4 regions of the Paenibacillus sp. FSL R7-0048 genome follow, and region 2 is predicted to be linked to each of the others. Evidence: riboswitches for the same ligand, from Rfam matches in the RefSeq annotation. Region 2 holds a riboswitch; each other region holds the start of a gene.

Region 1 (5,735 bases), 6.0 Mb from region 2:
TGTCTTCCATTCGGTACATCTTCACGATTCATGGAAAATTTAATTCCTTTTTCCACCTTGCTCTTGGCATGCATGGCACCGATATCAATAACCGCCACATCACCATCAATAATGACAGGTGAAACGTTGTTGAGATCTATAGAGCCTGCTCCAAAGCCTTTATGTTTACTTTTAGCGTTCACAATATTTAAGGCAATCTGTTTCTTGCCCTCCGGTTGTATGTTGTCCACGAGTGCACACCCTTCCTCTTACGAATAATTTAATTTTAGCTAATAATGCGGCGATTGCAAACATATACATCCCGTAGATGCTTGTCACGGGAGGAATCACACTATGAAGTCACTGTCATTAAAGTACATCATCTTTGCGACCCTGGCCATCCTCGCGCTGCTGGGAGGAGGAATATGGGCCTTTTCAGGGGATAGCTCAACAGCTTCTGTTACTAGCTTTGCTTCAAAAGAGGCCAAGTCCTCCAGCGGCACAGCGCCTGCAGCCGTACCACAGCAGGTATTGCCTGAGAGCGCCCCCGTCCCGGCAGAGGAGGCTTTAAGCCAGCGGGTAGTCGAGTATCACATTGATGTCCAGCTTGTTCCTGACACAGAAACCTTAAAAGCTTCTGAGACAGTAACCTGGACACACCCCGGAGTAAAGCCAGTAAGTGATTTATATTTTCACATGTATCCAAATGCATTTGCCTCATCAGATACCACCTTTATGAAGGAATCCGGGGGGACGCTCAGAGGCGACAGCATGCCTGAGAACGGCTTCGGAAATATGACGCTGACCGATCTGCGCACGACAGAGGGAACTTCGCTAATGCAAAGAGTGCAATATGTCCAACCTGATGACGGCAATATCAACGATAAGACGCTTCTAAAGGTACATCTTCCTCAGCCTGTTAATGGCGGGGAAAGTGTAACACTTAAGCTTCAGTATGAAGTCCAGCTGCCCAAAATCTTTGCTCGCATGGGTGCTTCAGGTAACTTCGTTATGGCTGGGCAATGGTTCCCTAAGCTTAGTGTATACGAGCCTAAGGGCACACGCGGAGTTAAAGAAGAAGGCTGGGACCTGCATCAGTATCACGGGACCTCTGAGTTTTACAGTGATTTTGGCATCTTTAATGTAACGATTGCCGTTCCTTCCAACTATACGGTGGCTGCGACCGGATTTCCTGTAAAAAATGCCAAGCTCAAACAAGATCAAAAAATATATCAGTTCTACGCCGATGATGTCCACGACTTCGCTTGGGCTGCATCCCCTGATTTTACAGTAGCAGAGGAAGCTTTCTCTACGCCGGAAGTGCCTGGAGTACGAATTAAGGTGTATCTCGACCCACTGCACAAAGACTTACAAGAGCGTTACCTTCAAGCTGCCAAGGCTGCCCTGACCTACTTCAGCAAATGGTATGGCCCTTATCCCTACTCTACGCTGTCTATTATCGTCCCACCTAAGGAGGGAAACGGCGCGGGAGGAATGGAATATCCTACCCTTATTACAGCCTTTGGGGCCGCGGATTCTTCTCCAGATACCTCACTTGAAAGAACCGTCATTCATGAGATCGGCCATCAATACTTCTACGGTATGGTAGCCAGCAATGAATTCGAGGAGGCCTGGCTGGATGAAAGCTTTACTTCCTATGCCGAAGACAGACTTATGGAACAAGAATACGGTATCAAGTCTAATTTGCCTTTACAGGCCAGCCTGGTGACTATACCTGAGCCGTTAAATCTGGAAACGTGGAAATATGCAGGGGCTGATTCCTATAGCCGAAATGTTTATATCCGCGGCAAGCTTGTACTTAAAGATATCGAACGCCAGGTAGGTACCAAAGCAATGAACAACATCATGTCCTCCTACGCTCGTAAGTTCCGTTTCCAGCATCCCGCTACGTCAGATTTTCAGAAAGTCGTTGAGAAGGTAACCAAAAAATCATGGCAGGCCTATTTCGATGACTATATTTATGGTGATGGTGCGCCTGACTTCTCAGTAGATACGATTACTTTTAAAAAAAATAACAGCGGCGATGCTCAAAGCTACGAATCATTAGTGAAGATTTCAAATAAAGGGAGCCATTACGATGATGTTCCCGTGAAATTCACATTCGCCGACAGCTCTTCGGTGCAGCGGGTCTGGAACGGTGAAGGAGCAGAGACTACGTTTCAATTGTTAAGCGATAAGCCTCTTCTCTCTGCTGAGATTGACCCTGAGCATTCCATCTTATTGGAGAGCAAACATTTAAACAACTTTAGGCTGGCGGAAATAGAGCACAAGACGCTCTCTCGCTGGACGTTAAGTGTAACTAAACTACTTGAAACCGTGCTCGGAACTCTTGTCTGGTGAGGTGAATGATTGTGAGAACATCGATAACCCGCGGCTGGCAAAGCATGAAGGAGCAATTTTATATTTTAATTCTGCTCTTCATCTACCGACTGCTCTGGGGCTACTTTATGTATGGTTTCATCCGATCTGCTATTATTCCAATTCTACTGCGCTATCCAGATAAAGACGCCGGCGGCAGCGGTATGGGCAGACTGTTGTATTATATCGAGGGACAGTTCAGCTTGAATACTGACCCTGCGATACGCACTTGGTTATGGATGCTTCTAGGACTTGTTGTCTTGCGACTTCTGCTTTCTCCTTTCATAAGGGCAGGATTGCTGCATGAGCTCCACCAGGAGCGAAGGGGCGAGCGCGGACTGTTCTTTTTCCCTGGCATGAAGATCTATGGACTACCTGTCTTAGTCTTTAGCCTAATCGAATGGGTTCTGACCCTGCTGCCGCTTTACTGGCTTGCTCCAAAAATGTACGGGCTGTTCTTATCCTCTTTGTTTAACTACACTTTGTTACTTCATTTAGTACCATACGTATTGGCATGGCTTATATATATTTTTATCGTGCGCCTGTTTCTTCTATATATGCAGTTTGGTTACACCGGCGGTACAGGAATGTTCTCCTCACTGTTCATCTGCTTGCGGTCACTGATTCCTGCTATAGGTGTTTCCATTGTACTTGGTGCGGGAGGCTTGCTCTTACTGCTAGTGTGCGGACTGACGGGTCTGTTCTGTCCCGGCCTGCCGGCACTTATAATACGGCAAATCTCACCACTACCTTCTACGCTCTTAAAAATGTGGGGAATCTCTGCACAATATCATCTATGGTGTAGCAAAGCATTTCCACAATAAATTAACCTTATTTGACATAATAAAAAGGTCCCAATTCCTGTATTCAGGAGCTGGGACTTTTTCTCATTACGGATAACTTAAGAGTATTTGCAAAATCATAAAAGCTCTGTTACAATAAGTCCTGTGCTATTAGTAACAATTTTGTAATCAATTGAAACGATTCCTACATAACTAAATGTATTTATCGTAAGTGTAACTGTCGAAACGTCATTCTCTTGGTGCTTAACACGCCTAATTCCTTTGCACCGGGAAGTGGGGGAACCATATTTTGGGTGAATTGATCTCGCTTTACAGGGATCATAGGGAATCTTCTACCGAACCCTTAAGCTAACCTCGCAGGCCTTGGAAGGAGTACATCTTTTGAAAAGACATAATTTAAGAAAAAAATGCGTCGCTGCGGCGCTAGGACTTGTAATGGCATTATCTATTGGTGGAGGAAGCGCCTTTGCCGACTCTAAGATGGACACTGTAATCTCAAAGACTATTGGAGTTGCCTATAAAACCGGAGGTACAAGCACTGCCGGATTTGATTGCTCTGGATTTACAAAATATGTATTCAAGAATGTGGGTCTTACTTTACCTCGTACATCAAAAGCTCAATATAGCGTTGGAACTGCTGTATCCAAAAGCAATCTGCGTTCTGGTGACCTAGTGTTCTTTAACACACTTGGCAATGGAGTATCCCATGTCGGCATTTATGTTGGAAACGGAAAATTCGCACAATCGTCCTCTTCGCGTGGAGTGACCATCACTTCACTCAGTCAGGCCTACTGGGCCAATCGTTATGTTGGCGCTAAAAGAGTAATGAGTACTTCAGCTTATCAAGCTGTAGCCTTCGATTGAAACCTTCCTCACAACTATAACCTCATAATTACAACTATATGAACCTGAATCTGATTATTCCCGTAATCAAATTCGGGTTTTTCTTTTTTCCATAATATATTTTTACACTATTAGAGCCCAATTGAAACACGTTTATTTGATAAAAATTGCAATTATATTAAAAATTAGGTCATTATTAACGCTTACATATGCCTTTCTACCGTAAAAATGCCAATTTTTCTGCATTAATATGTTAAAAACGATTGCCAAGCGGCTTTCTGTTTGTTACAATTAGCGCAGTGAGATTTTAGTAACATTTTTGTAATCATTAAGTTGTTATTTACAAAGGTTTTGTCATGTATTGATTACAAGCTAATCCTAATCAACAGTATGAGCCGAGTTTCCTAACTATTAGGAAAACGGGGGAACCAACTTTGGGTGAATTGACCTCCATTATATAGAGGGGTCATAGGGGACCTTCAACCGAACCCTTAAGCTAACCTCGTAGGCATTTGGAAGGGGTATACACTTTTGAAGAAGAAGTTAGCAGCAGCAGTACTAAGCTTTTCCATCATCCTCACCATCGGAGCAGGAAGCGCTTTCGCAGATTCCAAAATGGATAAAGTGATTGACAAGGCCATCGGTACTAAATACGTATCCGGCGGTATATCCACTAACGGATTTGATTGCTCCGGATTTACAATGTATGTGTTTGATAAGATTGGCATTAACCTTCCACACCAATCAGGTTCCCAATATCAAATGGGCACAGCAATCTCCCGTGATGATATAAGAGCCGGAGATCTTGTATTCTTCAATACAAGTGGCAAAGGTGTCTCCCATGTCGGCATTTATGTCGGTGAAGGTAAGTTCGCACACGCTTCTACCTCACGCGGTGTTACGATTAGCTCTCTGAGTGATAGCTACTACGTGAAACGCTACGTTGGTGCTAAGCGCATTATGAGCACAGACGCTTACCAATCGGTTGCTGCTGAATCGGAAGACAATGATGATGTTCAATAAGTAACGTACATAGGCTCTTTTCCAAGGTAACTCTTGGAGGAGAGCTTGTTTTTTTGTCTTATTACTTATTTACCCCTCTCATAATTTGTAAAACATTCCTCTCATATAAAGTTTCTGAGTCGAACCTCCCCCATTTTGTATATAATTAGTAATATAGCAATGTCCTCGTGAAAGGAGATCGTTGACTTTATGATAAATCCCTCGGTAACTTTTCATGTAGTTCCTATGGAGGCAATTCACGGAGAAGCTATTTGTAAGTGGAGCTATACGCCTCCATATAATATTTATGGCTGGATGCCGTGGGAGCAGATGCAGGCTCTTGGCATCGAGTTTGGTGATCCGCAGCTCCGGAAGGAACAATATATCTCCATATTAAATGAACAAGAGGTTTTGTGCGGATTCGCACAGTTGTTCCCGATGGAAGGAGTCGTTCGTTTAGGAGTTGGGATGCGCCCCGATCTATGCGGCCATGGTTTAGGCAAACTATTCGTAGATGCAATCGTCCAGACAGCCTTGAATCGTTATCCTGATCGTGAGATAGATCTGGAAGTCCTGACCTGGAACCAACGCGCCATTCGAACTTATCAAAAATGTGGATTTACGATTACAGATACGTATGAACGCCGCACACCTACAGGAGACAAACCTTTTTATTGCATGGTCTATGACAAATGATATTAAATACCATATATTTCATAAGAATGATTG
Region 2 (5,735 bases):
GCAATTTGACCAAATGAATAGGGATCATCCACGATCGGCGTGAAAAAATCAACAGTTTGCACTAACGCTAATTCATCACTTAAACGATACACCCCTGCATCATCACTAGTATCAAGACCTACTAGTAGATCCGGGTTAGGAACAGTTGGTGGCAGACTACGAATAACCTGCATGAGATCGGCGGGACCGATTTTGCAGCCGCAGCCCCCTTTTGAAGATAATGAAGTCAGTTTTATAGTTTCAGCTTGAGACATCATGACTCAGCTCCTTTAGTATGAATTATCTTAATCTTACACGAGTAGATCGCATTGTACAAAATGCAAGAGTAGCAGATGCGTTGCTTACTACGCCTCCTTCTATACACTTACCTTCACTACTTAGGGCCTACAGTTCTTTCCCACGTCGGGTGAGCTATATTTGGTGCTGTGGTAGGGTAGGGACATTAAGTAGCGTTCTAGGTACAATATGCTTGTAAATGTTCAACATCCATCGGTTAGTAAAATAACCAAAGGCTGGCTCATTCGTAGATTTCACTACGGATAAGCCAGCCTTTAATTGGATGTCCATTATATTAGGGAAATCCTTCCTAATGTTCATCGATAATCGCTTTAAAATGAGGTTTTTAGGGAATTCCTCCCTAAAAATTCATGCAAATACCCATTTATGGCTAAAAACATCCTATTATTAGGGAGGATTTCCCTAATCTACGTTCTAGGAGCCATACTCTCCTTCATTTTAGGGAGAATTCCCCTAAAGTTCTTCCCAGAAAGACGACCCATAGCCAGCTCATTCCGCCCTGGCTATGGGTCGTCTTTTTTCTCACTTAAACCCTTCGCTTGTGAAGGTCTCCCAATAGATCAGCTAATCTGCTGAGTACCCTGCTGCTTCTCTAAGAAACGTTGAAGAATCGCATTGAATTGCTCCGGTTGGCACAGATTACTTGGATCTAATGCGTTCGGAATAATCGCCAACTGCGCCTGCGGCAGCTGAGACACCATTTCCTTCATACAATTCACTCCAAATTCATTAAAGTCCCCCACAATACATAATGCAGGACGTTTAAAAGCCTTTAAACATCTGGTGTAATCAACATGGCTCGTAGCCAGCCTTTGCCGATATAACTCCCGGGGGCGTTTGTCCAGCAGTCCTCTTCTAATCTCATTGTAGGCCAGACTCCAGCGCTCTCGGTACATCATCCGAATCGAAGGCAACACCAGCTCGCTTGGGAGATAATACATTAGTAAACTGCAATATGCTGCCATAGTTTGTATTTTCCCTACTATTGTTGATCCGTGAGTCCTACAAAAGCTATCCGCGACCACAATGGCTTTTACACGCTCAGGATATTGTTTGGCAATATGCTGAACGACTAAGCCACCATAGGCGATTCCTACAAAAACTGCTTCACGGATACCTAGGTCATTCAACAGCATAATCAGATCCAGACATTGCGTCTCAATAATCTCATGTGGGGCCTCCAGCAGTTTACCAGACTTGCCATTCCCCCGTAAATCGCACAAAATCACTTTATATTTATCGGAAAAATACTCCAGCTGTGGTTTGAACATACTGTGTGTTAATCCATGTCCATGGATAAACACAACCGGAGTGCCAGTTCCATTGATTTCATAATAGAGCGAAGTTCCGTTCAGTTTAGCGATAGGCAAAGGTAACACCTCTTTCATAATAAATTCTACGACCATATCTGCTTAAAAACGCAGCAAAAAACCACAGAGGGATTCTCTGTGGCTATTCATCACTAAACACGCCATTCATCCTCTCTCCATACGCTTACGAGGTTAGCTGTCGGATTCGGGCAGTGAGAGTTGCCCTACCTGCAGGGATGCATATTATGCACCCGGAACAGGATTCACCCCATAACCAGTGCCGACTCTCACATCGGCTGCCAGTTGTTGGTTCCCCCGCTTTCCAGAAACGGAAATTAAGCGGATTGCTTATGTAATTGTAAATTTAAGATAATTCTCAGTTCTGAGATGAATCATACTCTTGTAAGGTTTTCTTGTAAAGGAGGGCTCTGGTCAAAATAATGTTGAAAGCAATGCTTTTCATTTCATATTAAGCATACTCTTCATTTTCTCTTTCTTTTGCTCTTGTTTACTCGTTTTCTTTAGAAAAACTGCTCTGAAGCAAGCGAAAAAGGGGGTGATTCACCAGTACTTTCCTATTTAATAAGAAACGACAATCTTCAATACCAATATTGGGCCAGTTTCTGTACCTTGGGGTGTTCGTCGTTTCTATGTCCCCGATCCGTTTGGCAAGCTTGTTAATATTATTTCACATGAACAGCACGAATGATTTCATAAAAAAGAAAAAAGCTAAGCAGAATCAGAGATATCCCCCTGTCCACTTAGCTTCCTTTTACAATACTATGGCTACAAAAGATCGGCGTTTTTCAATGCATGCTCCCAGCTTGGAAAAAAGAACAGCGCACTTCTCATAAGCTCTGGGTCGCTTTGCTTTACTTGTTTTTTACTGATCGAGCTTCCGTCGCTTTGCAGCTTTTTGATCCGACTTAATACTTCATCAGCCTCCAAAGGAATTTCCATTGAAACACTCCTTTCTCAGTGACCTGTTTCCCTTCATTTTCTCCATAATATGTTTATTTATTCCGTACTCTTAATTTCCCCAGATTAAACCATCTGATAGATGGGTTGTTCAGCAATGAACCGGGTAGGAAGCATGGGATATTTGTCTGCTAAGATTTCAGCTAAATATTTCATCCCCGGCGCTTCACTCTCCGCATGACCTAACATGATGAGCGCTTTAGATCTGCCTTGGTGCCCTGCATCCCGCACATATTCCGGAGTCTCCCACTCTGGTCCCTCTCCAGCGATAATTAAATCAAGATTGTGATCATTAAAAAGCGGAATAGCCATCATCCCGCCTCCTCTGTAACCTACTAATATCCCTACGCGTTTGCAGGACAGAGACAGGTCACCAGCAGCACGTACATAAGAGATGCCTAGCTTACTTTTAATATACTGAGCAGCTTCCATTACAGTCATAGCAGGAATAGTGAGAATCGTAGCAGCCGCTTGCTGCTCTTCCACATAGTCTGACCAATCCAGCTCTCGCAGCAAGCCCATCATAATCCCATCCGGCTCTTGCCGATGCCAATAATCATGATAACGAAAAATAGCTATTGGGGAATGTTCGATCAGACTTTTTTTCGCATGATAAACCGGATCACCTTCTAACCACTCGCTCGCTGCATGATGGCTATAAAATACACCTTCATGCGTGATCAGCAAATTGGCTCCTAACGCTATTGCTTGCTCCACAATATTTTGTGTGGCAGAGAAGGCCGTAATAATCCCTGTGACTTCAGTTTCCGGTTCCCCTGGGTTCAGAATATCCACAGTCCCTTCTACCTGTTCCACAGTTCCCATTAAATCTTTCAAAATCGCTCTAATCGTGAGGCTCACTATCATCATCCCTCGAATCGAAATCTAATAAATCTTTCTGCCTTTAAGATCCTCAATTCCGCTCTTACGGTAAAAATACGTATTGATCCGATCTCTCCATTCCTGCGCATGCTCTGCTTGCTCTTCAAGACGTTGCTTCACTTGCACATACAATCCACTATCCATGCTGCCTTCAAGTGATTCCCATGTTGCTAGAAGCTGTGCAGCCTGCTCTGCCCCCTCGAAATGAGTATCGTAGATATGTTGTATAACCGTTTGCCCCGATTGCAGAACATGCGTGTATGGAACATGATGGAAGAACAGCAGCAGCTCTTCTGGACAAGACGCTAGATTCTCATAATTTGATGCATTGAGACCCATATACTGTCCGCTATACCCCGTTCCCGATTTGACTGAACGATCCACACCAATGCCCTTATGATCCGCATAATGGTACGTTCCCCACTTGGCGTATTCATATCCATCCACATTCGGCCCATAATGATGATCCGGATTAACCATCCAGCCCACACCTAATGGAGCTGTGTAAGATTCGTAAATCCTCCATGAGTCCATTAACATCCCGCGAATAGCAGCCACTAGACCTTCATCAGTGCCAAAGGTAAGGCGAATCCATTCCTCAGCTATTTCTTTTGCCGTCAGCTCCGGATTCCAAATTAATCTCCCATATCCATACAGATTAGCTTGAGCTAACCCGTGCCCCGTCCAGTTCATGTCATCCCCGACATTAGTTACAGCAGCCACACCATTATATTTATTTCCCCACACCGATCCGTCCACAATATGTTTCACAAGTGTAGTTTGCCCTTTGGCATAAGTATTGAAATCAAGGACTTCTTTCCACTGTGGAACGAGATAACAGAGATGCCGCTGCTGCCCTGTATATTCTTGAGCAATCTGAAACTCCATCAGATGATTGGTATGTTCCAGTGCGCCAAACAGCGGAGATACCGGTTCTCTGACTTGAAAATCCATCGGTCCATTCTTGATTTGCAGCACTACATTATCATTAAATCGGCCATCCAATGGTTTGAAATGATCATACGCTGCTCTGGCCCGATCTGTCTTACGGTCACGCCAATCCTGCTTGCAGTTATATACGAAACAACGCCAAATCACGATTCCGCCAAACGGCTCCAGTGCTTCTCCCAGCATATTAGCGCCATCGGCATGGTCACGCCCGTAAGTGAATGGTCCTGGTCGATTTTCTGAATCCGCTTTGACCACAAACCCGCCAAAATCAGGGATCACTCGATAAACCTCACCCGCCTTATCTTTCCACCATTGCCGCACCGCTGGGTCCAGTGGATCAGCTGTCTCCAATGCTCCGATCTGTATCGGACTGGCGAAGTTAGCACTGAGGAATAGCTTAATTCCGTATACGCGGAATATTCCTGCAATTAACGCGATATCAGGCAAATATTGCTCCGTTATAAATAGAGATTCAAGCTCATGAACATTCACATTGTTAATTGAAATCGCGTTGATCCCCACAGAGGACATCAATCTGGCATAATCACGCAGCCGCTTTGTATCGTTAAGAAATTGATTGGACTCGTAAAAAAAGGACCGTCCAGCATAGCCACGTTCAATACTGCCATCAAAATTATCCCAGTGATTAATCATTCGCAGGCCGTTCACCGGATTCATAGACAAATTCAGAGCGTCTATCTCGCTTTCTGTTCCTATCAGCCGTAACAGATGGAATACGCCATACAATATTCCAACAGGCGTTGAAGCACCGACAGCGATACATTGCTCAGTAGCGTTTGTACGTATAAGGAAACCTTCAGGACCCAGTGAATGGGTTCGTTCTCCTGCGAATACTCTACTAATTAATGGATTCCCCCCTTGGAAGGTTCCTATAACGATACACGGTCCTTCAGGTTTCGCTGTGAGCAGTGGCGCTTTGCCCAGCATAGAGGTCATCCCCTGTATGAATTCCGCGGCTGCCGCCTGAATCGTCTCGTTGTCCTCCGTTACTACCAACTCAACACACCAATCTATATATTGATTGTATAGAGATCCTGATTTCAGCTGACCATAATTGAGCCAAGCCTCATAAGCGGTATTTGTCATGTTTATTCCTCCCGTATAAATAACCCGCCCTGGATTGAAAAGGACGGGTTCATGATTCGCAAGCTTGAGCAGGTTACCCGCTCTATGATTTGGTGACAGCGTTAAGCAATTGGTGATACGCTCGCTTAGGATTATGCTGCTCATCGAATAGAAATGGCCAATTTTTCCGTCCCCGAACAGGGAAGCCGTCCAGCCATGTATAGTCATCCG
Region 3 (5,735 bases), 5.5 Mb from region 2:
TTGGCATGAAAAATGGTGAATTAGTAGCTCTTTTAACCAAATAGTTGCACTGGAGTCCGATACTATGCTCAAAAGGCGATAAACGTGTAAGTAACGTCATCTGGGTCCGTAAGCCTTGGTGGAAGATGATTAGGGCTTGCTTTAAGACGATCCGAGACGCTCATCGCTCGAGATTTTTACTTTCGGACTCAGAAGGCGTTATTTGGCGATTTCAAGGTCTTTTGAAGGGGGTGCGGACTCCAGTGATGCTATTGAGTGGAAGTAGGCGTATATTTGGTGCTCTATAAACAATTAGTGACTCTGGAGTCCGAACGCCGGCCATATTTGTGGAAAAGCTTCAATTAAAGGCTCCTGAGTCCGTTAGATGCTTCATGCGCTTAAAGATTGTCTGAATTCTAGTCAGTGACTAAATTATAGAAAGATTTGCGCTCGTTAGTATATCCGTTTGGGTGGTCATCTGCTCCCGTACAGCTCTAAGCTGTGTTTTCAGTGCGGGAACACTTTTTTGCAGAATAATGCTTATTTGAGAAAGAGGCAGCTTTAGACCGTACCACATGACCTTCACAAGCTGTTCCTCCCAAGGTAATGCCTTAGCCGATAGAAGGGAGCGCCGGGCAAAAGAATCAGCACACTGGTGAATACAAGTGCGGTAAGCGTGGATAGAGAATAACTGAGGATCGAAATCATCCTGACGATATATTTTATGAAGCTCTGTGAAGGTGCGGATAGTAATCTTGTCTGCCTCATTAGATTGTTCTAACAACATGGAACTAAGTACGTAGACTTCATTAGTATACTTTTGGACATACTCTGCAAATTTAGTACTGTAGGTGGACTCGGGAGGTAAGGGGTCAGGCATGGTGAACACGATCCTTTCAGAATGAGAGATTTGCTTGAATCTATAATATAGAAAAGTAAGAGATGGATTTATTGATAAGATCGGCGGTGTCTGGTTCCGGGCAACTGTGTTTCTGCTGGGAGGCAGTGGATAAAGCTTTTGAAGGCTTGTAGTAGAGCCGTTCACTTCTGGAATTGCTCCCCCCTGCTGCAACACTGTACAGACGCCCTTGCTGAATATGCCCTGCCAAGGATTTACCCTGGAGCTTGGCCTTTAAATCCTGCAAAGCACCCTGAACTAGCTCAAGCTTAACCTGCTCCCAATCTGAACCTTCGCGGCGGACCTTATCCAGCGCTTCCTCAAGACGGCAATGACAGATAGCCCGTAAAAAAGAACTCCATTTAATGAGATCGAAATTTTTGGTGTTGGCAGAAATCAGACAAGCCCCCCAACTGCAGCCTCCCTTACAGGTGAGCTTCAGAATACCATAACGGCAGCCTTCAGCCCCTTCCATTCCATAGTGAATAGGCTCGGGTTCATCCAATACAAATACTTCAATGCGGGATAGTCTGCGCTGGTCCATAGTAGGGTTCCTCCTTAGATTTCCAAAAGCTTTAAGTCAACATGATGAGTGACACTAGCCTTTTCTACACAAGCGAGCATCTCCATTTTATTCTCACAGACTGCGGTATGCTCTAGCCATAGTCGGAACTTCTCTTTTCGTATAACAGATAGATGTAAGGGAAAGGTGCTGCGGGATCTCAAGACATACCAACCGGCGCTTACATCTTTCCAAGGCTCCTTGAAGGCTGTAAACCACGGGAGCTTTTGGTGTGATGACCAATCCTGCTGCTGCTGTTGTTCTCGAATTTTTTTATATATCTCATATACAATCTTAGAGTCTAAACAGTCTTTACAAGAAGAAGGTGTGCTGAACTGGCGAAGGGCTTGGATCTGGTTCTGGCCAAATGCATAGCCTACAATGTACCTGTGATTATGTTCTTCGAACCACAAGGCCCCGAAACAAACGTAATTTAGACTTATCGGCTCAAGCAGCCCTTGATGTATCCCTAAATAATAGTGCTTCAAAACATTCACCCCATCCAGCGTGCTATCACCTAATAAGCTCAGGTAACGCAAAAACCGCAGCAAGAGGAGGACCTCTGCTGCGGTTTTGGATTACAGGCAGATATACCTGGGCCAAAGCGTGGCGGATCAAGGGTCTCTCTCTTTACGCTTACGAGGTTAGCTGTCGGATTCGGACGGTGAGAGTCGCCCTACCTATTGAGACTTATGCAGTCTCCTTTGGATTCACCCCAAGTAGGCCAGGTGGCCTGATGGTTCCCCCGTTCCCTGCGAATGCAGGAACTCAGCGTTGATTGTTTTTTATGAATTAGATTCAACCCGAATCATACTCTTTTCAAGATTTTCTGTAAAAAACGGAAAATGTTCTTTTAGAGCAATTTTAACCATATCCTGCCGACTACGACTGAAAAACGAGGTAAATAGGTATTTATGGCGTGTTATCGCGCCTCTTTCTCGCTCAGCCTCAGCTTCTTGCGTTTCTACCTATAATGGGAATTTGCAGTATTTTCGCTCTAAAAAGGTGAATAAAATCACATGGGTTATAGATAGCGATTAAACGCTCCAAACTCGAGTAAACAAGAGATATAGAGAGATTAGATATCAAGTAAGCGCTATCTAATGGGAAAATAGTTTTTAATTTGCATTATTTTGGCATCATTCAGGTTTTACAAGTCTTCGTGCATAAGAGTATGATTACTCCTGTTTCAACGACAATCGAATATTTGATCCGCTTAATTTCCGGTAAGGAAAGCGGGGGAACCAACAATCGGCAGCCGATGTGAGAGTCGGAAGCCGATTATGGGGTGAATCCTGTAGAGGGTGCGAGTGAGCTCGCATCTATACAGGTAGGGCGACTCTCACCGCCCGAATCCGACAGCTAACCTCGTAAGCGTATGGAGAGAGGATGAGTGCAATGTGACCGCTAGCGAGCCACAGAGGAGATCCTTTGTGGCTTTTTGCTGTGCTCTTAGAAGCAAAGCATTTATGGAGGCCTCCCCTAAGAGGTCGCTAAATTCATCATTAGCGGTATTTGTAAGGCAGCGTCTAATGACGTGACACAACCGAGCTTTAGGTTGTGCCCGAAAATGACGATAGGTCAACATCCTTTCGGAGATTTTCGTTGCCTCCTTGTTGTAAATGAGCAGGAGGAGAAAAAAGATGACGGATCAGAATGAATATGTGCTTGTATGTGCGCCTACAAAGGCGGGAGAACATTTCATTAAACTTCTGAAGTTCAGGGGTATTAAGATGGCGGGATTAACCAACAATGTGGCTGAGAAAGCTTTACTTGAGGAGCTCGGGATTGAGCATGTTATTCTAGTGGATACCCGCCATCAGAGCACTTGGTTTCGCCCATCGTTCCCGGTAGGCAGGGTATATCTGTTTGAGAGCAGCTTTCCGCTTTGCTGCCGCTATATTCAGATGTGCCGTACCTGGACGACACAGCCGATTTTTGTGATTACAAGTTCAATAAATCCTAGATTGGTCTATAAAAGACTTGGTGCGAGCTATGTAATCTATTCCCATAGTGGTGATGCTGATTTTCTAATCGATAGATCACCTCATCAAGGATAATGGAAGGAGTGCGGAAGATATGATGGATCTGTATATGGTGGCTTCGTTAGCTGTAATTTACGGGTTATTTTATGGCTTTATGCGCTGGTGCGCAGGTGTAGTTGAGGATACGGGGAGGGATAAGCTGTGATTCTAGTAATCGCTGTTACCCTACTGTTGTTTATATATCTGGTTTACGCGTTGATTCATCCTGAGAAATTTTAAGGAGGGGCATTCATGGGCATTTTGCAAATAGTCGTCGTAATTGTAATTCTCATCTTGCTGGTCAAGCCGATGGGAACGTATTTATATCATGTATTTTCTAACGAACCGAATCGTACGGATCGCTGGTTTGCAGGCACAGAGAAAGGTATTTATAAGCTGATCGGCCTGAAAAAACGGGACGGAATGTCCTGGAAGAAGTATGCACTCAGCTTTGTTCTAACTAATATCGTACTGGTTGCTTTCAGTTATATTTTTCTAAGATTACAGCGGGGATTGCCGCTGAACCCGAATGGAATTGCCGATATGGAACAGACGCTTTCATTCAATACGGTGATCAGCTTTATGACCAATACGAACCTGCAGCATTATAGCGGGGAGACGGGACTATCGTATTTTTCACAAATGGCAGTCATCACGATGATGATGTTCACGTCTGCAGCGAGCGGATTTTCTGTTGCGGTTGCTTTTGTCAGAGGGATTACAGGACAGAAATCAGTCGGGAACTTTTTCGAGGACTTCGTAAAAGCACATATTCGTGTATTCATTCCATTAGCTCTGTTAGTTTCATTGGTGCTGGTAGGATTGCATGTGCCACAAACGCTCAAGCCATCGCTTGAGGTCACTACACTTGAAGGGCAGACGCAACAAATCGCTATCGGTCCAGTCGCTTCTTTGGAATCAATTAAACACTTAGGTACGAATGGTGGCGGCTTCTTCGGAGCCAATTCAGCACATCCTTTTGAGAACCCTAATCCACTTACGAACGTTCTGGAGATTCTCTCTATGTGGATGCTGCCAGCCTCTTTGCCATATATGTACGGATTGTTCGCTAAGAACAAACGTCAGGGCTGGGTGATTTTCACAGCAATGATGACCTTGTTCGTACTACTGCTGGGATTGAATTATTATGCGGAAACCAAAGGCAATCCAGCTATCAATACGCTGGGGATCGAGTCTTCGCAAGGCAGCATGGAAGGTAAAGAGGTACGTTTTGGTATCCCGCAATCTTCGTTGTTCACTTCGGTAACAACGGCAGCTACGACAGGTAGTGTTAACAATATGCATGATACGCTGACACCGCTGGGTGGCATTACCCCTCTGGCCCTAATGATGCTCAACAACGTCTTCGGGGGAAAAGGTGTCGGACTAATCAATATGCTGATGTATGCCATCATGGGTGTCTTCTTATGTGGACTAATGGTTGGCAGAACACCAGAGTTTCTCGGGCGAAAGATAGAAGCCAAGGAGATGAAGCTAATTGCGATTGCTATCCTTGTGCATCCGTTCATTATCCTTGTACCAACAGCAGGTGCGTTCTTAACGGACTTGGGCAACGGTTCCATCACGAATCCCGGATTCCATGGACTTAGCCAAGTGTTATATGAATATGTCTCTTCTGCCGCGAACAATGGTTCAGGATTTGAAGGGCTTGCGGACAACACCACCTTTTGGAATGTTACAACCGGGATCGTAATGCTGCTTGGCCGTTATGTCTCTATAATCGCGATGCTGGCAGTTGCAGGCTCACTGATCCAGAAGAAGCCAGTTCCTGAGACGATTGGCACATTCCGCACAGACAATGGTCTGTTCACCGGAATTCTGATTGGTACCGTAGTAATTATCGGGGCTCTGACGTTTCTGCCAGTCATTGTGCTCGGCCCGATTGCAGAATATTTGACCTTACGGTAGGAAGAGGGAGAACAAGATGAGTACTGTAAAAAGAAAAAAGCTGCTGACGGGACCCATACTCCTAAGCGCTGTAAAGGATAGCTTTATTAAGCTTAACCCGGTGACGTTAATTAAAAATCCGGTCATGTTCGTAGTCGAAATCGGTACGATTATTGTATTGCTTATGGTACTGGCCCCCGGATATTTTAATGCAGAGAAATCGGTAGGCTTCAATATCACAGTGTTGTTCATTCTGCTATTCACAGTGCTGTTTGCCAACTTCGCTGAAGCGCTGGCTGAAGGCCGCGGGAAAGCCCAGGCGGATTCACTCAAGAAAACGAAACAGGATATCACAGCTAACAAA
Region 4 (5,735 bases), 110 kb from region 2:
AAGCATTTCGGATCGCTTAAGAAAATTAAAGAAGCCTCCGTGGATGATTTCCGTACACTTTCTATTGGAGAAAAGCTGGCAAAACAAATTCTTGATGCGCTCAAGGATGAAGAGCCAACCTCATAGCAATGGTGACAAAAGAAAAAGGGTATCAAAGCAGCGACTAAAGCGGCTTTGATGCCCTTTTTTAATTTCATTACGTCTTCACATTAGTTTAAATCAAAGAAGAAGGCTCCACCGGCTTAGGCTTCTGTGGTGGATTAAATCGATAGACGATGTAAGCGACTATGAACGGCATAATAATCGCGAAGATACCCGCGCCTACATTTACGCTCTCCTTCATAAAGATCAGCGTAGCGCCCATCAGGATGCTGTCAAACACGACGTGGCTGAACATGACAGCAATAAACCCGTAACGAAGGAAAATATAGCTGAACAGCAGCCCGATTACAGTCAGCTCAATGGGACGGGAGCTGATGGGATAGATCGGATATAACGTATGGCCAAACGCCCAAACCAGTGTGGTGATCAAGCAAGCGATAAAAGTGTTCCGGAACACCTTTTTCAGCATAGGAATTCCGAAAAAGCGATAAATGGCTTCCTCAGATAAACCAGCGAGCCATGCGACGATAGGCAGAAGCCAAGCATATCTCATGTTATAGGGAGATTGGGTGGCGTCTGTAGTAGACCAATTGTGCAAGGTAAACGATAATATGATGAACATAACCGTCTGCACCCCTAGCAGAACGAAAGCCCAGATGTATCCAGCCCGGATACTGTCCAACACATATTGTCCATAGCCGGGCTCTTTGGCGCGGGGCCAAGGGTTCATGCCTTCCTCTTTTCGCCATAGGCCATTGCCGCCCACTAAAGAGAAGTAGAGCAAGGAGGACATCAGCAGGCTGTACAAAGCATAAATGATAAACATAATGACAGAGGTAATCTGTGCTTCTAGCCCTTCGCCCGTTGATTCAGGAAGCATATTATAGGTGCTGATCATCATGATTACAAAATAGGCTGAGCTTAGGAATACTCCACGTTTAAAGGAAGTATGCTCTCTTCTAAGAATACTGTAGACGAGTGCCAGAATTCCTAAAATCAGTGTGGGTATACCGTAACCGAATAATGTTAGCTTTTCCGCTAAAGAGGTCTGTCCTTGTACGTAGGAGGTATGCCAAGCTGGTGCAGTGAATCCGGCATTAAAGCTGGATACCTGCTCTCCACTGAAATCAAAATAATAGTGCAATAAGGATTCGCCGACCTGAACAGTACTATCCGTATACACTAGCCCATGGCTTCCTGTATTCGATTCAATTTGTAGCTTGGCAGGATTTACTTCCCATTCCTGAAGCCAAGGACGAGCAAGATTCTCCTTCTGCGCTAGAGTGAGGTCAGCTCCCTTGTCCTCTTTTGCACCAACGGAAGCGATGCCTGGCCCCTCTTCGGAGGTAACTTTTGCAGCCTTTGAGAAAGCGACAATCTTACCGTTATACATATTGAGGTCAACGATGATTTGCGGCTCTTGCTCCGCTGAAGGAGTAAGCGTTGCCCGAAAGACATCAAAAGGATATTTTTGATCCAATTTTTTCTTGGTGTAGTCCTCCACAAGCTTCTCGCGAGACATATAACCATAAAAGGAAGAGTCCGTCTGGTAAAGTACATTCCATTGATCGTTTGGTGCTTCGGTGTAGTTGAGCTTTTGTTCTGCAAATAATATGGCTTGGTCACGGGCTTCTGCCTTGCTAATGACGGTGGTATCTTCACCTGTAGGGCTACTAAGCAGTGAAGGGGAAATCTGAAACATAATAAATAGAATAAGACCGATAATGCCCGAGATGATGAGCCTCTTGGAGAGGGCACGTTGCTGTAAGGGCTGGCCGACGGGATTCATGTAACGCCTCCTTGTTATGTACTGTGACAATGTTATGTTCCATTATAGTATTAGTGCCTGGTTGGTTACAAAAAACATTATATGTTCTTTTTATGGGTAATAGAGATAGTATAGAATAGTCATGTGAATTTATACCATGAATTTTATCGTGTTCATTTCTGCACGAATGATGAGAATCGGTGTAATTGCAGGGAAAACACGGAAAAGTGATGAGAAAAGGCACTCCTTTTGATGCAGTCTCTTTAAACCGCATTTTTTCATGTGAATGAGCATTAATTGTGTCTTTGTGAATTCACTAAATAACGTATATAATTTGTATGCAATTGTATAGTAGCCGAATTTCTGGTGAAAACGGGGGAACCATAAGAAGTGATGAAAAGTGGAGTGTACACGATAAATGGCACTTTCATCAGGGGTGAATTTCGTTCTGGGAACGAATAGGGCAGCCTGCACAGTCCGAATCCGACAGCTAACCTCGTAGGCTAATTTACTGCAGGAACCAAGTCAGCATTGGTTTTCCAGTGCTTTTTTTGTTGGAATTTTTGATAAGAAGGTGAGCAAAGTGGCTTCACAGTTTCGCAGGATTTCTGAATTTAAGTTTCTGAAGCTCTCGCCGCCGCAGATACTGGTGCTTGGTTTTGCATCGATCATTCTGATAGGGGCCTTGCTGCTTATGCTGCCCATCTCAAGCACAAGCGGGAATTCCGTGGAATTTATTGATGCATTATTTACTTCAACGTCGGCAACCTGTGTTACAGGGCTTGTTGTGCTGGATACCGGAACTTCGTTCACCATTTTTGGGAAAACCGTAATTATGATTCTGATCCAGATCGGCGGCTTAGGTTTTATGACCATGGCCACTCTATTTTCACTGGTGTTAAAGCGTAAAATATCTTTGCGGGACAGGCTAATCCTACAGGAAGCCATGAATCAAGGCTCTATGGAAGGAATTGTGCGACTGATCCGGAGAGTCCTCATATATTCTCTTGTCATAGAAGGCTGTGCCGCTGTGCTGCTGTCTATTCGCTGGGCTTTTGATATGCCGTTGGGAAAAGCGATTTATTATGGCATATTTCATGCGGTGTCTATGTTTAATAATGCGGGGTTCGATATTTTTGGGGATTTTCGCAGTTTAACTGATTATGTATATGATCCGCTTGTGAATATTATTGTGATGTTTCTGATTGTCTCCGGCGGGATTGGTTTTATTGTAATGTCAGATCTGGTGGAGTTTCGGGTAACCCGCAGGCTGTCTCTACATAGTAAAGTTGTCCTGTCCACCAGTACAGGGCTGATTCTGATCGGAGCTTTGGTTATTTTTATATTTGAGTTTACTAACACTCGTACCCTGGGTTCACTGAATTTCGGCGGTAAAATATTATCGGCCTTCTTTCAATCCGTGTCTCCCCGTACGGCTGGCGCGAACACAGTAGATATTGCTGGACTTCGGCAGGCTACACAATTTTTTATAGTGATTCTTATGTTTATTGGTGCTTCTCCGGGCTCAACGGGCGGGGGGATTAAGACAACAACCTTTACGATGATGATTGGTGCTGTAATTGCTATGCTGCGTGGACGGGAAGATGTTGTGTTGTTCCGTTATCGGCTGGCTCAAGAGCGCATCTACAAGGCATTAACGATCACGCTGCTGGCTTTGTTGTTAATCGCCTCTGTGTCGATGATACTCTCCACAACTGAAGACAGTAATTTCTTGGCAATCTTGTTTGAGACGACCTCCGCCTTTGCTACGGTAGGACTGACTATGGGGCTAACTCCGGAACTGTCAGCGATCGGTAAGATTCTACTCTGTCTGACGATGTTTGCAGGTCGGCTAGGTCCACTAACCTTAGCGTATGCACTCGGTCCCAAACAGGGTAAACCACTGTATAAGTATCCGGAAGGTAAAATAATTATTGGATAGGAGTTAATTAGAAATGAAAGCACAGCAATTTGTAGTAATCGGCTTAGGTCGCTTCGGTTCAAGCCTGGCGCTTGAGCTGATGGAAATGGGCTACGAGGTGCTCGGCATTGACCACCATGAAGAACGCGTGGAGGAAATGAGCGATCAGCTGACGCATACGGTAGTAGCAGATGCTACAGATGAGGGAATTATGCGCTCGCTTGGTGTACGGAACTTTGATTGTGGGATTGTTGCGATTGGTGACAATATGGAGAGAAGCATTCTGGCGGCCATTTTGTTGAAGGAGATTGGAGTCAAGCAAGTGGTGGCTAAGGCAATCTCTATCCTTCATGGCCGCGCACTGTCGCGGCTGGGGGTTGATCGGGTTATTTTTCCGGAGCGGGATATGGGGATTCGTGTGGCACATCAGCTGGTGACGCCCAATTTGCTGGATTATATTGAACTGTCCAAGGATTATAAAATTGTCGAGCTGACCGTACCGTCCTGCATGAACGGCAGAAGCTTGTCTGATTTAAATACAAGAGCTAAATATGGCTGCAGTATTGTTGCCCTAAATAGGGAAAGTGGAATAATCGTCGCTCCAACTGCCCATGATTATTTAAGTGAAGGCGATGTTATGGTACTCATTGGTCCTAATGAAAGTATTGACCGTTTTGAGAGTGAAGTTGTGAACCAAGAATCATAGGAAAAGAAGCTGACTCAAAAGTAGTGAATTCTACTTGGGGGCAGCTTCTTTTTTATGGAGTAAAGAGTAGGAAAAGTAATGGATTTCACTATGCCATATGGCTATAGACCACGCGTAGTGTTCTAATATATTGGTTTGTGCGGTGGACGAGTTGTTAGGTGTGATATTCGTACGGCTGTAGTAGATGATTTGTGGTATCTGTGACGGTGGAATATGGGCGATATGCGTTCTTTGTTTGTACGATGTACAGAGTGGGTGTGAACTAATTAGGGAAAACCTCCCTAAAAATAGCCGCTATTCGCTCTAAATGAACGACATCAGGGAATTCCTCCCTAATAAACAGTGGGATTCCTTTATTAGTTACTGAATCAGCCGAAAATTAGGGAAGTTTTCCCTAATTTTAAGTCTGCTGAACAAAAATCTCTAAATTTCAGGGAGAAATTCCCTAATTACGCTATAAGTACTTCACTTATTACCTCATTTGGAGATCACTAGGTGCGCCCTTGATTCATTTGGTCCGGCTTTACTGCTCACGTTCTGTCAGAAACATCTCTTCGGTAACTTGCACCAGACTGCGAGCCGCCGTGCTCATGCTTCCATCGTCACGGTAGATCAGGCAGGTGGTCCGTTGAGTCTGCTCCAGCTCCTTGATATGTAAGGACACCAGCCCGCCGCCGTTCAGCAGTTCTGGACGCAGATAAGACTTTGGCAGCAACGCAGCCGCTTTGACAGTCGGAAGCAGCCGTACGATGGCTTCGAAGGAGTCAATCTCCATGCGCACATCGGGATCAATCCCGCAGCGCTGGAATAGATCGTCCGTCAGACGCCGGTACCAGGTCCCCTTTGAGAAGAGAATCATAGGCAGCCGGGATAGATTATCCATGGTTAGCTTGGAAGATAAATTTAAAGGATGCTGCTCTGAGACGACCAGTCGCAGTTGATCCTCAAACAGAGAAATGCAGCGTAACCCGGGTTCTTGAATAGAGGAAGCGATCAGACCTACATCTGATTTTCCCTCACTAACTGAGGATACGATCTCATGCGTTCGGCCTGTGATCAGCTTCAGCTCTGCGGTCGGATATTTATCCATATAAGCGTTTACCAGCGGCGGAAGCGTGGTCTGCAGTGAGGTAAGACTAGCCCCCAAGGTGACAAGCCTTGGCTCCCCCTCTTTAAATTTGGAAAGGGCTTCCAGAAACTTGGAACGCTGCTGCCGTTGTTCAAGCGCATAGGAATAA

Evidence for each region. Region 2 has a riboswitch for cyclic di-AMP ahead of NSQ91_RS27185 (alpha/beta fold hydrolase). Riboswitches for the same ligand answer to the same signal wherever they lie in the genome.
Region 1: linked by a shared signal. The riboswitch ahead of NSQ91_RS00545 (C40 family peptidase) and the one ahead of NSQ91_RS27185 (alpha/beta fold hydrolase) in region 2 are both predicted to bind cyclic di-AMP.
Region 3: linked by a shared signal. The riboswitch ahead of NSQ91_RS02745 (hypothetical protein) and the one ahead of NSQ91_RS27185 (alpha/beta fold hydrolase) in region 2 are both predicted to bind cyclic di-AMP.
Region 4: linked by a shared signal. The riboswitch ahead of NSQ91_RS26710 (TrkH family potassium uptake protein) and the one ahead of NSQ91_RS27185 (alpha/beta fold hydrolase) in region 2 are both predicted to bind cyclic di-AMP.

Annotation. Positions count from the first base shown of each region.
Region 1 is NZ_JBBORF010000001.1:112,527-118,261, reverse strand. It holds gene NSQ91_RS00560 (YwhD family protein) at 1-230, opposite strand, end outside; gene NSQ91_RS00555 (M1 family metallopeptidase) at 334-2,340, shown strand; gene NSQ91_RS00550 (hypothetical protein) at 2,352-3,182, shown strand; cyclic di-AMP (ydaO/yuaA leader) riboswitch at 3,401-3,539, shown strand; gene NSQ91_RS00545 (C40 family peptidase) at 3,597-4,025, shown strand; cyclic di-AMP (ydaO/yuaA leader) riboswitch at 4,388-4,530, shown strand; gene NSQ91_RS00540 (C40 family peptidase) at 4,536-5,027, shown strand; gene NSQ91_RS00535 (GNAT family N-acetyltransferase) at 5,217-5,702, shown strand.
Region 2 is NZ_JBBORF010000001.1:6,146,824-6,152,558, forward strand. It holds gene selD (selenide, water dikinase SelD) at 1-254, opposite strand, end outside; gene NSQ91_RS27185 (alpha/beta fold hydrolase) at 858-1,667, opposite strand; cyclic di-AMP (ydaO/yuaA leader) riboswitch at 1,773-1,959, opposite strand; partial or broken gene NSQ91_RS27190 (glyoxalase) at 2,206-2,316, shown strand; gene NSQ91_RS27195 (hypothetical protein) at 2,394-2,567, opposite strand; gene NSQ91_RS27200 (Nif3-like dinuclear metal center hexameric protein) at 2,652-3,446, opposite strand; gene NSQ91_RS27205 (alpha-glucuronidase family glycosyl hydrolase) at 3,471-5,525, opposite strand; gene NSQ91_RS27210 (endo-1,4-beta-xylanase) at 5,608-5,735, opposite strand, start outside.
Region 3 is NZ_JBBORF010000001.1:621,505-627,239, forward strand. It holds gene NSQ91_RS02735 (hypothetical protein) at 407-859, opposite strand; gene NSQ91_RS02740 (hypothetical protein) at 900-1,421, opposite strand; gene NSQ91_RS02745 (hypothetical protein) at 1,436-1,990, opposite strand; cyclic di-AMP (ydaO/yuaA leader) riboswitch at 2,059-2,223, opposite strand; cyclic di-AMP (ydaO/yuaA leader) riboswitch at 2,643-2,832, shown strand; gene NSQ91_RS02750 (hypothetical protein) at 3,083-3,499, shown strand; gene kdpF (K(+)-transporting ATPase subunit F) at 3,626-3,703, shown strand; gene kdpA (potassium-transporting ATPase subunit KdpA) at 3,716-5,392, shown strand; gene kdpB (potassium-transporting ATPase subunit KdpB) at 5,409-5,735, shown strand, end outside.
Region 4 is NZ_JBBORF010000001.1:6,033,411-6,039,145, reverse strand. It holds gene uvrC (excinuclease ABC subunit UvrC) at 1-126, shown strand, start outside; gene NSQ91_RS26715 (CPBP family intramembrane glutamic endopeptidase) at 215-1,891, opposite strand; cyclic di-AMP (ydaO/yuaA leader) riboswitch at 2,214-2,391, shown strand; gene NSQ91_RS26710 (TrkH family potassium uptake protein) at 2,454-3,812, shown strand; gene NSQ91_RS26705 (potassium channel family protein) at 3,826-4,497, shown strand; gene NSQ91_RS26700 (LysR family transcriptional regulator) at 5,021-5,735, opposite strand, start outside.